One region of the Pediococcus sp. AC40 genome, then DNA from elsewhere that is predicted to be linked to it. Evidence: a T-box and tRNA genes for the amino acid it is inferred to sense, from the RefSeq annotation. Region 1 holds a T-box; the other holds one or more tRNA genes.
The links. The T-box of region 1 lies ahead of tyrS (tyrosine--tRNA ligase). A T-box ahead of a tRNA ligase gene usually reads a tRNA of that ligase, here a tRNA-Tyr.
Positions count from the first base shown of each region.

Region 2: it encodes a tRNA-Tyr, which carries the amino acid that the T-box ahead of tyrS (tyrosine--tRNA ligase) is inferred to sense. The anticodon was not compared.

Region 1 covers NZ_CP127012.1:212,076-220,917, reverse strand. The annotation lists gene NL111_RS01000 (MFS transporter) at 1-1,169, shown strand, start outside; gene tyrS (tyrosine--tRNA ligase) at 1,239-2,492, opposite strand; T-box leader at 2,556-2,754, opposite strand; gene pepV (dipeptidase PepV) at 2,796-4,196, opposite strand; gene NL111_RS00980 (SDR family oxidoreductase) at 4,573-5,211, opposite strand; gene NL111_RS00975 (hypothetical protein) at 5,321-5,788, opposite strand; gene celB (PTS cellobiose transporter subunit IIC) at 6,023-7,330, opposite strand; gene NL111_RS00965 (DUF871 domain-containing protein) at 7,843-8,842, opposite strand, start outside.
Region 2 covers NZ_CP127012.1:1,660,852-1,669,693, forward strand. The annotation lists gene nagA (N-acetylglucosamine-6-phosphate deacetylase) at 1-134, opposite strand, end outside; gene proC (pyrroline-5-carboxylate reductase) at 202-990, opposite strand; gene adhP (alcohol dehydrogenase AdhP) at 1,396-2,412, opposite strand; tRNA gene NL111_RS08265 (tRNA-Gln) at 2,645-2,716, opposite strand; tRNA gene NL111_RS08270 (tRNA-Tyr) at 2,720-2,805, opposite strand; gene NL111_RS08275 (metallophosphoesterase) at 2,893-3,693, opposite strand; gene NL111_RS08280 (peptide MFS transporter) at 3,792-5,258, opposite strand; tRNA gene NL111_RS08285 (tRNA-Thr) at 5,369-5,441, opposite strand; tRNA gene NL111_RS08290 (tRNA-Asn) at 5,503-5,575, opposite strand; rRNA gene rrf (5S ribosomal RNA) at 5,582-5,698, opposite strand; rRNA gene NL111_RS08300 (23S ribosomal RNA) at 5,794-8,716, opposite strand.

The sequences.
Region 1 (8,842 bases):
TGTTAATCATGTCGGTAGTGATGCCTCTTTCACCGTGGATGCTAAATAACCTTAATTTCAAACGGATGTACATTAGCTTATTGCTAATTTTCATTATCGGAACCTTCATCATTATTTTTGCGCCAAATTTCGCAATGATGATGGTCGGTCGTTTAATGGAAGGTTTCTCCGTTGGGGTACTATTTCCCACATACCAGTCGGTAATTTTGCAGATCACTCCTGAAGGACGACGGGGAGCCACCATGGGAACCGTTGGCCTAGTTATGGGTTCGGCCCTTGCAGTGGGACCGATTCTTTCCGGAGTAATTCTACAAATCTTTAATTGGCAGTCAATCTTCATCTTCTTTAACTGTCTATTAATCCTGGTCACCCTGCTAGCGTTCAAAACCATCGTTAGCCCCGTACAGCAAAGTCATTCCGAGTTAGATTTTGTTTCGGTGCTGCTTTCTTTAGGAATTATCGGCTTGCTATATTTTATCAATGAGATTAACCAACAGGGTTGGAACCTTTCACTCGCCATCATTTTAGCAATCTCGTTAGGAATGTTAGCCTGGTTCGTTATTCGTCAGTTCCACTTAACTAACCCGCTGCTTCACCTAGAAATTATGCGCATTAAAAATTTTGACCTTGGGGTTTTACTAACGGCGTTTGCGTACATGTCGTTGATTACCGTCACCATCGTCATGCCACTTTATTTCCAACAAGTTTTACACCTTTCGCCGTTTTGGTCGGGACTCGCACTAGTTCCCGCCGCGGCCCTTTTATCCTGGCTCAACCGGCAAAGTGGTAAATTAGCTGACCGGATCGGTTTTAAACCCGTTATGATCATCGGAATCGCCATCTTCATCGCGGGCTGGTCGTTAATGATCCTCAACGTCTTTTTAGAAAGTCTGGTAATTGCTATTTTGGCTACGATGGTGGTGGAGGCCGGAAACGCCTTTGTAATGATGCCTGCCACCACGCTCGGCGCCAATTCGTTGCCTGACCATTTAATTCCGCACGGTTCGTCCATCATTGCCACCGTTCGCCAGGTCCTGGGTTCAACGGCCGTGGTAATTGCCACCGTCATTTTAGGTACCGACAATTTCTTGGGCGTTTTTAGTTGTTTTCTACTATTAGAAATCTGCGCCCTCTTCTTAGCCTTTAAAATCAAAGACGTTCACAAGTAATGTCATACTTAACAAAAAAAGGTTCGCAACAACCTAACTTGGTTTGTTGCGAACCCTTTTTATCGTTAATTATTTTACCCGTGCTAAGAAATACTTCTTCTTACCGCGCCGAACGATCACGAATTTGCCATCAAAATGACTAGTTGGATCAATTTCAGCGTCCACATCCGTAATCTTTTCTCCATTAATTCGGATGGCACCGTTCTTAATGTCTTCCCGGGCTTGACGCCGAGATGGTTCAATTTTCGTGGTGTCGACCAACCACAAAACAATGTTTTCCTTCTTGTTTTCGACTTCCACACTTGGCATGTTCTTGAAACCTTGTTCGATTTCGCTTGCGGTGAGGTCCTTCACATCCCCAGAGAAAAGGGCTGCTGAAATATGTTGTGCTTCCTCTACCGCAGCCTTGCCGTGGACGAATTCCGTAACTTCTTCTGCCAAACGCCGTTGTGCTTCGCGTTTTTCAGGAGCTGTTTTAACCGTTTCTGCTAACCGTTCAATTTCTTCGTGGCTAAGGAAAGTAAAGTACTTCAAGAACTTCACCACGTCACGGTCGTCTTGGTTTAACCAGAATTGGTAGAATTCGTAAGGGGTCGTCTTTTCAGGATCAAGCCAAACGTTGCCGCCTTCTGATTTACCAAATTTCGTTCCATCCGCCTTTAGCAATAGCGGAATTGTCAAACCATAAACCTTGGCGTCCTGGCCTTCCATCCGGTGGATTAAATCAGTACCAGCTGTGATATTTCCCCATTGGTCACCACCACCAATTTGCAATTGCACGTCTTCGTGTTTGTATAAATGCAAGAAATCGACCGATTGCAAAATTTGGTACGTGAATTCGGTAAAGGAAATTCCGACTTCTAGGCGACTAGCTACGATATCCTTAGCTAACATTGTATTAACGTTGAATAATTTTCCGTAGTCGCGCAAGAAATCCAGCAAGGACATTTTTGAAAGCCAGTCGTAATTGTTCACAATTCGGAAATTATCTGTCCCAAAGAATTTAACCAATTGTTTCTTCAAGGCTTCTTCATTGTGGTGAACTTGTTCCATGGATTGGAGAACCCGTTCGGATTTTTTACCTGACGGATCCCCAATTGAACCCGTTCCGCCACCGATTAAGATTACCGGTTTGTGTCCGGCTTGTTGGAATCGTTTCAAAACCATGAACGGGATCAAGTGCCCAATGTGCATACTGTCCCCAGTTGGGTCAATTCCCGCATATAAACCGATTGATTTTTCTTCGGTTAATTTCTTAAGACCTTCTTCGTCGGTTTGCTGGTTGATTGCGCCCCGCCAATCTAATTCGTCAATAATGTTCATCAGTTAGTACCCTCCATTCTGTTATTAATCATCAATGGAATAAAAAACGCCCCCAATCAACTGATCAGGGACGAAAAATTCCGCGTTACCACCTTGAATTGAGTTATTACACTCCGCTCAACATCGATAACGAGATGATCCGTTCTTTTAAGCAGAAAGCTCCATAGTGTAATTCACCGAATGAGTCAGTCTGGTTTGCAGCTCCCACCAGATTTCTAATTGCTGAACCCATCCCGCTACTAGGCTACTTCATTGCTTCAATATCGCTGTTAATTTTACGGATAATTCAAACTAGTGTCAACCTTATTTAGCTAATTCATAAATTGCGTGAGCGTAGATTGCAGCTGCGTTGACAATGTCTTCAATTGCCATGTATTCGTTAGCTTGGTGCATAACGTTTTCCCGGCCAGGGAACTGCGCTCCAAAGGCAACTCCGCGTTCTAAAATCCGGCCATAGGTTCCCCCGCCGATTACCATTTCTTGTCCTGCTTCTCCGGTGTGTTCCGTGTAAATTTGAAGCAAAGTCTTTACCAACGGATCGTCAGCAGGAACGTAATGTGGTTCTTGTGCGTGACCATGTAAAGCAACTTTAGCCTCGAAATCAGCCAACGCTGCCGTCGCGCTCTTAATGATTTCATCCGTAGAGATGGATTGTGGGTAACGAATATTGATAATTACCGTACCAGCTTGTCCTGCTTGGTAGTCAAACAAGTCTGGTGAAACCGTCAAATCGCCCATTTGCGGGTCCACGGTATTAATCTTCAATTGGTGTCCCCGTGAATCTAGGTGCATTTTTTCTGCAATTAATTTAAGGTAATCGTTAGCCACTTTACGGTTCAAGAAGTCGGCTAAGAAAGTGGCCGCGTTCAAGCCTGCCTTGGGTTCCAAGGCGTGTGCGGACTTACCTACTAAGTCAAAGGTGATTTGCTGTCCGGCAACGTTCATTGCCCCGGTAAGGCCGTTTTCACTTAGGTATTCTTGGTATTCAGCTTGCCAAGCAGCTTCGTCCACGTCTGCTTTTGCTAAGACAACCGCCTTAGCTTCGCGAGGAATCATGTTGTCCTTGATTCCGCCCTTGAAAGATTGTAATTCAAAATCCCCAGTTGCTGATTGTGCGGGCACTTCAACTTCGAAAGAAGCAATCCCCTTTTCCCCGTTAATAATTGGGAATTCAGCATCTGGCGAAAAACCGAAGTCGGGTGTTTGCTCAGTTGCCAAATAACGGTCCATTCCGTACCAGTCGGACTCTTCGTCAGTTCCTAAAATCAAACGCACCTTCTTAGAAACTGGCAACTTAAGGTCCTTAATGATTTGTAACCCTAGGTAAGCAGCCAAAACGGGACCTTTATCATCGCTAACTCCCCGAGCATAAATTCGGCCATCTTTGACCACTGGCGCAAATGGGTCGGTATCCCAACCTTCACCAGCGGGAACTTCGTCAAGGTGTCCTAAAATACCTAAAATTTCTTTGCCATCGCCATATTCGACGTGACCTGCCACATTTTCAACGTTTTTGGTTGTAAATCCGTCTGCTTCGGCGAATTCTAACATCTTCAAAAGGGCTGCCTTAGGTCCCGGACCAAGCGGGGCATCCTTTTCGGCATGTTCTACATCGCGGGAACTGTCAATTTTCAACAATTCCATTAGACGTTCTAACATTTGATCTTTACGTTGCTCAACTTCTGCTTTCCAATCAATATTCATGGGCTAATACCACCTTTATATTTTTCATTAAAACTTGTCGTAACTATAGTATGAATTATACAGAATAACGTTCATCCGAGGCAAGAATTCCGCGAAACTTACCAACTAACCAAATCCAGCTGGCCATCTAAGGAGGCCGTTTGGATAGCCTTTAATTAATAAAATCAGCTCTTGGAAAAATTGTTGAACAACGTTTAGGGAGGTTGGCCTTTGTTTAAGAATCCCAATAGCTACTCGCTGCTTAACCAAAAATCGGCAACTATGCCAATTGAGGCATAATTGCCGATTTTCATTAACATTCACCAACTATCCGATCCTTATTCTCCTCGCTTCATTTCAAGTACTTCAGATCGGTCAGGTTAACAAACTTAAACTACTAATACCAGCTTGGTTTGTCACCATCGGTATTAGGTTTATTGACCCCGATGGAATGCTTAATTTCCGTATTGTTTTGAATTAAATCAACTACTACGTGTGCGATACTCTTTCGTGAAACTTCCGTTCCCTTGAAGTCTTCGCCCTTTTGAGTAAATTCGTATTCAATTTCATCGTGGTTAGTTAACCATGCTGGCCGAACCACCGTATAATCTAGGTCACTAGCTTCGATAACGTCCGCTGCTGACCGATACCGCGTGAGGTAGCTACCTAGCGTAGAATTATTCCATTCGCCAAATTTGCCCGGTACTTCGTCATAAATTCCTAACGTAGAAATCCAAACGAGGCGCTTAACGCCGGTTGCGTCCATCGCTTCAACGACCGCTTTTGCTTGATCGGCGATGTTATTACCTGCAAGGTTAGCGTAAACCGCATCAACTCCTTGCATAGCATCTTTCAATTGGTCAACGTTAGCCGCATCCCCGTCAATTACCGTTTCCCGGTCAGGATTAGATGGAGTGAGTCGCTTAGCATTCCGTAAGAAAAGCTTCAGCTCATCGTCGGTTTCTTCCATAAATTCCTTTTCTGCTAATTGAGCAATTTGCCCGTGTGCGCCTAAAACTAATACTTTTTTTGTCATTTTTATCAACCTCCACTATCGATTTTAACCGCTTACAAAAAATCAGCAAGTATTAGCACTTTTCGGTATAGGGTGAAAACCTTCAGCATTATATACATTTTATAGTGTTCTAGTGAAAGGCCACAAAGACTTGCCAAATGGAGATGACAGTACAAATCAGTATTACCAACAGGTCCCCGATGATGGTTTCCATTTCCATCAATGCAAACCGGTTTACGTCTCCATCTACGTGATCAGCACGCCGCCGGGATTTAATCGCAATCCAACAACCGTATGCGCCCAGTAGGCAAGCAAACGGCACCAAAAATAACGCATTTTTATTAATCATCCCACCAGTGGCCTTCAACGTAGCTGGCACCTCGTTTTGTAACATCGGTGCCGTGAGGAGCACAATCAGTAACGGAATAAAGGGCAACCAGCGCAACCAGTTAAACCGGTTTAACGCCGCATTTTGCATCCATCCGGGCAAGTCTTTAATCATTAGCCGGGGCTTACGCGCGTTGGCAATCACTTTCTGAGCATTTTGGGCGCGTTGCGTTCGTTGCTCAGAAGTCAATTTTTGCTTATGTTTACTCATTAAAATCAATCTCCCATCCCTAAATGAGGCGCTTTATCGCCTTCTTCACCATCATAAACCATTACATAATTTCATGCAGGCGGTTTCTAATTTGCGCACTAACCAGCACTCTCATTACATTAGTTAGTTGGTTTGGTTATTCGTAATAACGTTGTTTAACCAACCTTTGACAATTGCCATTTTTTATCAAAAAAATGCGACTAAACTTTACTCGTTTAGCCACATTTTTATTTTCTAAGCGTTCATTTCTGCGCGTTTTGCTTCTTCTTGTTGAAGAGCTTGACGGTCAGCAATCTTGAAGAATGGGTAGTAAACTAGTCCACCAATTGCTAGGTTAACTAATTGAATTACCGCACCCGAAATCTTACCAGTTGCCAAGTAACCAGAAATTAGTGGCGGAGTGGTCCATGGAACCGCAATTCCAAGTGGCTTAGCAACCAAACCGAACTTCATTGCGTAGTAAGTGGTTACTACCGAAATTAATGGAACAATAACGAACGGAATTGCCATTACCGGATTCAATACCATTGGAACCCCGAAGATGATCGGTTCATTGATGTTAAATAAACCAGGGATCGCGGTTAATTTACCAATGGCCCGGAAGTTTTCTGACTTCGCCAAGAACATTAGCATAAAGGCCAATGCTAAGGTTTCACCAGCACCACCAAAGTGAATGAAGTTATCCACGAATTGTTGGGTAACGATGTTTGGTAACGCCTTGTGTGCCTTCGCAGCGTCAGCGTTTTCCGCCATCTTACCTAACCAAACCGGCGCCATGATCCCACCAACTACGTTAGAACCATGAATACCGAATAGCCATAGGAAGACAACGAAGAATTCAGCAACTAACATTCCGAAGATTGATCCGCCAACCGCGTTCAATGGTTGCGAAACGATTACCGTGATTACGTTTGGAATCGTCTTAAAGTCGGTAAAGCTAACCAAAAGCCGTAATAGCCACATTCCTAAAATAATTACAAATCCAGGAATCAATGATGAAAAGGCGTGACCTACAGCAGGCGGAACCGTGTCTGGCATCTTAAATTGCCAATCCTTATGAATCATCCAAACGAAGGCGTCGGTTACGAATAGGCCAATCAGCAAAGCTTCAAACAAGCCCATTGAACCTAATTGAGTTAACGGAACCCAAACCGCTCCCGCTTTATCGACATTTAATGGAATCGTTAACATAAATGCCGCTAAGGAAACCATACTTGCCGAAATGGCGTCGATTCCATCGTAAGACTTCGCTAATTCAAACGAAATCCCGATTACCGCTACCATCCCGATAATACTAAACGTTGCGTTGGTAGCCCAGCCGACCGTATCTTGCCAACCGGCACCAAACAAACTCGTCATCATGTTTAAATAAGCTGGAATTGGAAATTGACTAATAATCATAAACACTGAACCAATAATGATCAGTGGCATAACTAAGGCAAATCCATCCCGCAATGCTACCAAGTGACGAGAAGATGCTACTTTACTTGCCAAAGGCATTAGCTTTTCAGCAAATCCATTGGTTTTATTGTTGTCACCCATTACAACAACCTCCTTATAAATAAATTTGCCGGCATCCCAATAATCAAACGTGCAAAATAAGTGATATACCCTTGTAATACCGGCCAAAGCGTTGAAATCGCTTTCACAAGTTCATATTAACATTTGTACCTACAAATTAAAACCAATACGCATAAATATGTAATTTGTTTTTTTAGTAACCCTTTTGAGTCAAATAATTTGTCAAAATTAGTTAACTACGGTAGGAACCCCACTTTTTGCTTGAATGACCATTTTAGAAGTAGTACAGGGCATTAACTTAGCTTTTCGTGCCGGATTAAAAAGCATGGTCGCGCTTCTCTGCTACTCAGTCGAAACGGGCACTTAGCCCCATTTGCTTCCGGTTAGCTAAATTAAGGCATCAATCGCACAACCTGCGATTAATGCCTGTGCGTTCCTCTGCTGCCTGGTTGAAACGGGCTCTGGAACCCAACTCTCTCCGGTTAACCAAAAATAGGCCTAGTCGCGGTTTAAGCGACTAGGCCTATTTTTCGTTAATCCTCAAGAGCTGCCCGGGTTCCAGAGCCCTCTATCATCCTAAAATCACTCCACGGCTGCAACGTTTCCAACAGCATCATATCAGTTGGTGCCACGTGGCCCACCACGTTCACTCGGCCGTTGTTTTCTAAATTTTGCAACGCAATTTGGGTTTCCGCCTTATATTGTGCGTATTCGTTATTCATTACTAACACGTCGCCCTTATGAATTGGGACCGTATGGCGCGCCGGAACATCTTCATCCTTATACCAAACCCGCGTCATGGTACTCCGTAGTACGTAATCGGAGTGATCACCCCGGTACGTGTGTTGGCTATCGAAAATAATTTTCCGTTCAGTATCGGTCAAGCCGGCATCCGCAATCACCCGCACGATTGGTTGCGAAGCGTTGAAGGCCGCTGCCGCTTCTTTAAGATCCGCCTCACTCACTCCAGCATTTGAAATTAGAATATCGTCAATTAAGCCCAACATTTTCAAATGCATGATTTGAGTAAACAATGATTGGCCGCGATGCATTTCTAACGAGACCATTCCCTCTTGTAACGGCCAAGGTCCCACTGAACCAGACGGCGCGTTCACAAAGGCCGCCGTATTAATATTATGCCGCCGGTATTGTTGGGAAGTTTGCTTAAAGTAGTCCAAACCTAATCCGGTGTAGCGTTGCGGATAAAAGTTATGCGACCCGATTAGATTTTGCCGGTCGGGAGCATAATCCATAATTTGGTCAATATAATGGGTACCGCGACTCATGTTGACCTCGACCTTCAATCCGTATGGATTATGCGTCATCCGCGCTTCTTCCATTCCCGTGAAACCTTCGTCTAACCGTACTGCCCACGCACCAATGTCGTGGAAAAATTTAAGGTTATCATACGACACGCCCAATTGTTTAAACAACTTCGGGTTCATGTCCACCATGGTGTCCATTCCTAACGACTTGCCGTATTCAATTAAGTCTTTGAAACGGGCCACCACCTGATCTTGATCCCCCTTAATT
Region 2 (8,842 bases), 590 kb from region 1:
ACTTCGTCGTCACCCTGTGCCTTATATTCACTCATTGGCCCAACTGCTTCGATGGTCTTACCAAACCGAATGTAGCCGTCTTCGATCTTTTCGAGGCCCGTATAAATTGTCGCATGTCGTAAAACTGTACTCATGAATTTTCCTCCTCTAAGTTAATCTAGCTTCATTATATATCGGTATAGACCAAAAAACAAGATTACCTTAACCGTTTTCTTTTGCCACGGTTGCGTCGATTCCCTTAACTACGGCTGGGCTAAATCCAGCTTCTTCCATTGCTAATAAACCTGCGACGGTCGTCCCGCCTGGAGAAGAAACTTTATCAATCAATGCGTAAGGCACTTCATCACTATTGAGCACCATTTGCGCACTGCCTTGTACCATTTGCGCAGCAATCTTAGTGGCGTTAGCTTTAGTCAATCCGTACTTAACGCCCGCCCGGGAAAGCGCGTCAATAAATAGGTAAGCGTATGCTGGTGCGCTCCCCGCAAGTGCCGCGAAAATCGGAAAGTCATTTTCGGCAACTTCCATGGTTTTTCCGATCCGAGCAAATAACTCACCCCCCGCTTGGTACGGAGCTGCGTTAAGGTCGCCCGTGGCTTTGACCGCTGTCATTCCTTGCGCAATTTCAACGTTTACGTTTGGCATTACTCGCAAAATCGGTTGAGCAGTGCCTAAAACCGCTTGTAAGTCCGCTAAACTAACGCCAGAAGCAATTGAAACCACTAACTTTTCTTCAGTTAGTACCGGTTGAATTTCTTCAGCAACCCGCTTAATCACCGTGGGCTTAACTGCCAAAATAATTACGTCTGCCTGTTGGGCTACCGCCGTATTATCTGATACTGCGGTTAGTCCGTGTTGTTTTGCAAAAGTTTCGTAGTTTTGTGGGTGAGCGCTGTGGACCAAAATATCCTTACCAACGACATCTTTCTTTACTAATCCGCTAATAATTGCCTTGGCCATGTTTCCAACGCCAATAAATCCAAGTTTCATTTGTATTCCCTCGCTTTTCTGTTAATTATTTTAATTTTATCATTAAATCCCCGGGAATTATGTAATATTTTATGAAGGTTTAATACTTCTTGAGCAAATCCAACGCCCTTGCCAAAGTATCATGATGCCGTTAAAAACGTGACTGAAACTGAGAAAAAAATCATTCTAGAGCGCCGGTTTTTATAAAGTTCAAAGCCATTATGCTCCGCACAACCTAAAAACGACCGTTATGCCAAATTCAGGCATAATGGTCGAATTTCAGTTAATACTCAAAAACTAGCCGACTTTTTCAATCAGCCTTGATTTTTCATCCTTACGGGTCCTTAAAAGCTGGTCTTACCACTGCTTAATGTCTATCAGGCATTTTGGGACACTCCCGTATTTAAAGTTACGTGTCCGTCATCCTTATTTATGCATGTCCACAACCATCCGGCCTTCAATTTGTCCAGCTCGCATTTCATCGATGATGTCATTCACTTCATCCAAACGCCGAGTTTGAACAATAGGTTTAACTTGGCCATCCGCTGCAAACTGGAAGGCTTCCGCCAAGTCATTCCGGGTGCCGACTAAGGAACCAATTACTTGAATACCGTCTAATACAACTCGCGGAATTGATAAATCCATCGTGTCTACGGGTAGAGCTACGGCAACTAAAACGCCGCCTGCTTTTAGACAATCGGCCGCTGCGTTAAAGGCTGCCTTAGCTACCGCGGTCACCACCGCCGCCTGTGCTCCGCCGCACCGTTCCTGAATTATCTTCGCCGGATCTTCTTTGCTAGAATTGATTACCAAATCCGCACCCAGCTTTTGGGCCAGCGCCAATTTATCATCATTAATGTCTACCACCGCTAATTTAGCGTTAAACACATTCTTAGCGTACTGAATTGCCAGATTACCTAATCCACCAGCGCCAAACACCGTCAACCATTCTCCAGGACGAATTTTAGATTCCTTGATTGCTTTATAAGTAGTTACGCCGGCACAAGTAATTGAACTTGCCGCCACCGGATCCAGATTGTCCGGCACTTTCACCGCGTAATCCGCCACGACGATTGCCTGTTCTGCCATCGCTCCGTCAACCGTGTATCCGGCATTTTTAGCTTCCCGACAGAAAGTCTCTCGTCCAGTAGTACAATATTCGCAATGCCCGCAGCCTTCAAAGAACCAGGCGATGGAAACCCGATCTCCCACCTTTAAGCTGTGCACGTCAGCACCAATTTCGCGAACAATGCCAATTCCTTCGTGACCAATCACCCGTCCAGGTTGTTCGCCAAAGCCACCATTTGCCACGTGGAGGTCCGTATGGCATACCCCACAGTATTCTACGTCAACTAAGGCTTCATTGTCCCTAAGCGGCCGTAATTGCTTTTCTACAATATCAACGTACCCATCACTTTGATTCCTAACTACCGCTGCACGCATTTTAATTGCCTCCTTACTACATTAAAAGACTAGTTGCTCCATCTTCATTATAATACTAACGAGTATTTTGTGAAATCGTTTTCTAAGATCCGCAAAAAAAATCAAATTTACGATAACTACTTCGTCTTCTAATTAAAGAATGCTTATCAACTAGATAACCACTTTTACAGACAATTTAGCCATAAATGAACGCACAAAAAAACTCCACGTCATCGACATGGAGTTTAACTGATTGGGCTAGCTGGGTTCGAACCAGCGCATCACGGGATCAAAACCCGTTGCCTTACCACTTGGCTATAGCCCAATATGGTGGAAGGGAGTGGATTCGAACCACCGAACCCGAAGGAGCGGATTTACAGTCCGCCGCGTTTAGCCAGACTTCGCTACCCTTCCATATAAGTTGTCGTCTTATCTATCCGACTTAATTATAATAACTAATCTTGAAGAATTTTGCAAGCTTTTTTTGAAACTTTTTTAAATTTATTCAAGATCAATTATAAGTAATCGCTGAGTCCATTCAGTAATAAAATTATCCGAATTCCACTCGTTGATTCGTCTCTTATGATATCCGACTGAATTATTATAATATATCCCGCCAGCTGTTGCAAGAGGTTTATAGTGAAAATGTAGGTGTCCGGATAAAATAATTTTTGGCTGGTATTTTGCTAATAACTTTTCCATTCGGCGGCTCCCCATCATCCCGTTCGCCATGTTCCAAAAGCGGTAGTCATCAGTGTAGCGAATGTATTCGTGGCGCACTGCAAAATGGGTCATAAAAAGTACTGACTTAGATTGGGCTGCTTGAAGTTGTCGTTCCGTTTGTTGCAGTACGCGATCCATCCGTTCAATGTCGGAGATTGGCTGCTCAATCGCGGTATCTACCCAAAAAGTTTTTTTCCACCGCCAAAATTGCTCAGGAGTTTTATCTACGTTATCCGCAAAACTATAATCATACCAGCCGTTATTTCCAATGATGCGCCATTTGGTTCCCGGAACGTCATAAAATTGGTTGTGCAGGTACTGCGGGTGTTGCAGCTTTTCTAACCCAGCGTAATCAATGTCATTTAACATATCATGATTTCCCGCAATAAAGAACACCTTGGTCCGTGGCAAGCGGCGCTGTAATTTTTCCACGTATTCCTTACTACGGCTGAACTTATTAAATAAGTCTCCCGCAATCAAATAAATTCCCACGTGATTGTCTTTAAGGTATTGTGCTTGCGTTGCCAACGTTTGCTCAATATCAACCTTATTAATGTCCAAATGATTGTCACTAGTCATTGCTACTCTCAATACATTCGCCCCTACTCGTTTGACTTATCCTAAATAAAAAAGATGAACTAAGCATAACCTAGTTCATCTTGTAAATTCAAATTTTATTAACGAATCCCTTGCATCTTCTTGCTGATCCATGGTGAAAGTAACCATAAAGCAACCGCAAAGATAATCGTAATGATTCCGGTCCAAATGAAGTAGCTAACTTCATGACCAGGATAAAGCTTAACCAGCTGTGCGTTAATCGCTTGTCCAGCGGCATCTGCCAAGAACCACATACTCATCATTTGTGAAGCAAACGCTGCGGGAGCTAATTTGGTAGTTACGGATAATCCAATTGGTGAAATCAACATTTCCCCAATTTCAACGATTGCCCAGCTACCCACTAGCCAAAGGGCGTTAACTTTTCCATCAGTACCAAACATCAAGCCTGGTAACGCGATGAAGAGATATGAAATCCCGGTAAATACTAACCCATAGGTAAACTTCTTCGGTGACGAAGGTTGTTTTTTACCTAATTTAGTCCATAGCCAAGCAAAGATCGGGGTGTATAACATGATGAACAATGGGTTCAACGATTGGAAGTTAGCTGGCGTGATGTTAATCCATCCATAATGCAATTGGGTACGATCTGCAGCAAACAATGCCAATACAACTGAACCTTGTTCTTCAATTGCCCAGAATAAGGTTGCGGCGATAAAGAGTGGTACATAAGCCCACAAACGGGAACGTTCACCTTTAGAAACCTTGTTGCTAGTGAACATTAAAATGAAGTAAACCACCGGCGTAATAATAGCCACAATACTAATTAATAAAACAACGTTATCGATTGTAAGCACGTTGGCAATGAACATTACCAACAAGATTAAGGCGAGCACTACCACGCCGATAAGTACGCGTAAGCTAAACTTCTTAACTTCTTCTGGTTGAATTGGATCTGAAGGATAGAGGCTATCCTTATTTAAGTATTTTTTACCATCAAGATAATATTGCACCAGTCCGAAGAACATTCCAATTGCAGCTAACGAGAAGCCTGCGTGGAAACTGATTTGGAAACCAACCCACGAAACAATTAGCGGAGCCAGCAACGCGCCCAAATTAATACCAAAAACGAAAATACTAAAACCTGCGTCCCGCCTGGTATCCTCTACAGAGTAAAGCGAACCGACCATTTCAGAAACGTTGGGTTTCAACATCCCTGTACCGATAACGATTAGCGCAATTGACACAAGTAATGCCGCGCTACCGAATGGCAATGAAAGAGCAATGTGCCCAAACATGATTAAAACCCCGCCATAGAAAACGGTCTTCCGACTACCTAAAATACGATCACTGATAAAACCACCAGCGACACTAGCTAAATAAACTAACGACCCATAAATGGCCATAACTGAAGCAGCAGTAGCTTGGCTAAAACCTAGTCCACCTTGTGAAACTGCGTAATACATGTAATAAATTAATATTGCACGCATCCCGTAGTAACTGAACCGTTCCCACATTTCTGTGAAGAACAGGGTCATCAAACCACGCGGTTGACCAAGAAAAGCTGTATCTTTTTCTTGTGTATTCAATTTTATTTCCTCCATAATTCTCGCCTAATCAAAATAATACTTAAGGCTATAAACTTGGGACTATATATGAAAAAAACGCCTTAACTTTAACATTAAGGCGTATTCCATAATGCCGGCTAGGTGAGTCGAACACCTGACCTACGGTTTACGATACCGCCGCTCTACCAACTGAGCTAAGCCGGCATTGGCTTGGCTTTATAGCATAAAAGGATGCTAACAACTCGGTTAACATCCTTAAAGCTAACTCCGGCAGGCGGACTCGAACCGTCGACACCCTGATTAACAGTCAGATGCTCTACCAACTGAGCTATGCCGGAATAATCGCATGGCAACGTCCTACCCTCGCAGGGGGCGATCCCCCAACTACTCTTGGCGTTAAGAAGCTTGACTTCTGTGTTCGACATGGGAACAGGTATATCCTTCTCACTATCGTCACCACACTCTGTGCTAACTTACGTTATCACTTGAGAAAACTTTTGTCCTCTCAAAACTGAATAATATCTACATTTCTTTCGAGTTACTTGCCACGTTCTACTTGGTTAAGTCCTCGACCGATTAGTACTAGTCCGCTCCATGTATCGCTACACTTCCACTTCTAGCCTATCTACCTGATCATCTCTCAGGGGTCTTACTTGCCCGAAGGCAATGGGAAATCTCATCTTGAGGCGAGTTTCACACTTAGATGCTTTCAGCGTTTATCTCATCCACACATAGCTACCCAGCGATGCTCCTGGCGGAACAACTGGTACACCAGCGGTGTGTCCATCCCGGTCCTCTCGTACTAAGGACAGCTCCTCTCAAATTTCCTACGCCCGCGACGGATAGGGACCGAACTGTCTCACGACGTTCTGAACCCAGCTCGCGTACCGCTTTAATGGGCGAACAGCCCAACCCTTGGGACCGACTACAGCCCCAGGATGCGATGAGCCGACATCGAGGTGCCAAACCTCCCCGTCGATGTGAACTCTTGGGGGAGATAAGCCTGTTATCCCCAGGGTAGCTTTTATCCGTTGAGCGATGGCCCTTCCATACGGAACCACCGGATCACTAAGCCCGACTTTCGTCCCTGCTCGACCTGTCTGTCTCGCAGTCAAGCTCCCTTCTGCCTTTACACTCTGCGAATGATTTCCAACCATTCTGAGGGAACCTTTGGGCGCCTCCGTTACCTTTTAGGAGGCGACCGCCCCAGTCAAACTGCCCACCAGACACTGTCTCCCGCCACGATTAGTGGCGCGGGTTAGAGGGTTCATACAACGAGGGTAGTATCCCACTTGCGCCTCCTCCGAAACTAGCGTTCCGGATTCTACGGCTCCTACCTATCCTGTACAAGCTGTACAAACACTCAATATCAAGTTACAGTAAAGCTCCATGGGGTCTTTCCGTCCTGTCGCGGGTAACCCGCATCTTCACGGGTATTATAATTTCACCGAGTCTCTCGTTGAGACAGTGCCCAGATCGTTACGCCTTTCGTGCGGGTCGGAACTTACCCGACAAGGAATTTCGCTACCTTAGGACCGTTATAGTTACGGCCGCCGTTTACTGGGGCTTCAGTTCAAAGCTTCGCTTACGCTAACTCATCCCCTTAACCTTCCAGCACCGGGCAGGCGTCAGCCCCTATACGTCATCTTACGATTTTGCAGAAACCTGTGTTTTTGATAAACAGTCGCCTGGGCCTTTTCACTGCGGCTGATCTTGCGATCAGCACCCCTTCTCCCGAAGTTACGGGGTCATTTTGCCGAGTTCCTTAACGAGAGTTCTCTCGCTCACCTTAGGATACTCTCCTCGACTACCTGTGTCGGTTTGCGGTACGGGTAGTTAAACTCTAACTAGAAGCTTTTCTCGGCAGCGTGACGTCAGGAACTTCGTTACTTAAATTTCACTCCCCATCACCGCTTGTCCTTAAGAAATCAAGCATTTGACTCGACTTCAGACTTACGGCTTGGACACCCACTTCCAATCGGGTGCATTCCTTAGCCTCCTGCGTCCCTCCATTGTTCAAACAAGTTTAACTAGTACAGGAATCTCAACCTGTTATCCATCGCCTACGCCTCTCGGCCTCGGCTTAGGTCCCGACTAACCCTGGGAGGACGAGCCTTCCCCAGGAAACCTTAGTCATACGGTGGATAGGATTCTCACCTATCTTTCGCTACTCATACCGGCATTCTCACTTCTAAGCGCTCCAACAGTCCTCACGGTCTGCCTTCATCGCCCTTAGAACGCTCTCCTATCACGCCACCTAATGGTGGCATCCACAGTCTCGGTAATATGTTTAAGCCCCGGTACATTTTCGGCGCAGGATCACTCGACTAGTGAGCTATTACGCACTCTTTAAATGGTGGCTGCTTCTGAGCCAACATCCTAGTTGTCTATGCAACTCCACATCCTTTTCCACTTAACATATATTTAGGGACCTTAACTGGTGGTCTGGGCTGTTCCCCTTTCGACGATGGATCTTATCACTCACCGTCTGACTCCCGGACATAAATCGATGGCATTCGGAGTTTATCTGAATTCGGTAACCCATGACGGGCCCCTAGTCCAAACAGTGGCTCTACCTCCACGATCCTAATTCCGAGGCTAGCCCTAAAGCTATTTCGGAGAGAACCAGCTATCTCCAAGTTCGTTTGGAATTTCACCGCTACCCACACCTCATCTCAGCACTTTTCAACGTACACGAGTTCGGTCCTCCAGTGCGTTTTACCGCACCTTCAACCTGGACATGGGTAGGTCACTTGGTTTCGGGTCTACATCCGCATACTAATTCGCCCTCTTCAGACTCGCTTTCGCTTCGGCTCCGTCTCTTCAACTTAACCTGGCATACGAACGTAACTCGCCGGTTCATTCTACAAAAGGCACGCCATCACCCATTAACGGGCTCTGACTTCTTGTAGGCACATGGTTTCAAGAACTATTTCACTCCCCTTCCGGGGTGCTTTTCACCTTTCCCTCACGGTACTGGTTCACTATCGGTCACTAGGTAGTATTTAGCCTTGGGAGATGGTCCTCCCGGATTCCGACGGAATTTCACGTGCTCCGCCGTACTCAGGATCCTGAACTGAGGGAGTTTGATTTAACTTACGGGGCTGTCACCCTCTCTGGCTGGCCTTCCCAGGCCCTTCAGCTATCAAGCTCTTTGGTAACTCAAATGTTCAGTCCTACAACCCCAAGAAGCAAGCTTCTTGGTTTGGGCTGTTCCCGTTTCGCTCGCCGCTACTCAGGGAATCGAATTTTCTTTCTGTTCCTGTGGGTACTGAGATGTTTCAGTTCCCCACGTTTACCTTCACACATCCTATGAATTCAGATGCGGATAATAGTCGATTAAAACTATTGGGTTGCCCCATTCGGAAATCCCCGGATCAAAGCTTACTTACAGCTCCCCGAGGCATATCGGTGTTAGTCCCGTCCTTCATCGGCTCCTAGTACCAAGGCATCCACCATGCGCCCTTCCTAACTTAACCTAACTTTACCTACGGTAAAGCGATTAATTGAGTATTGCGATTATTTTGAACTAATCTTGTTTAACTCTTTAAAATTACGCGGTTTTCTCTCGGTTTAATTATGATTAATTAAAATTAGAAAATTAT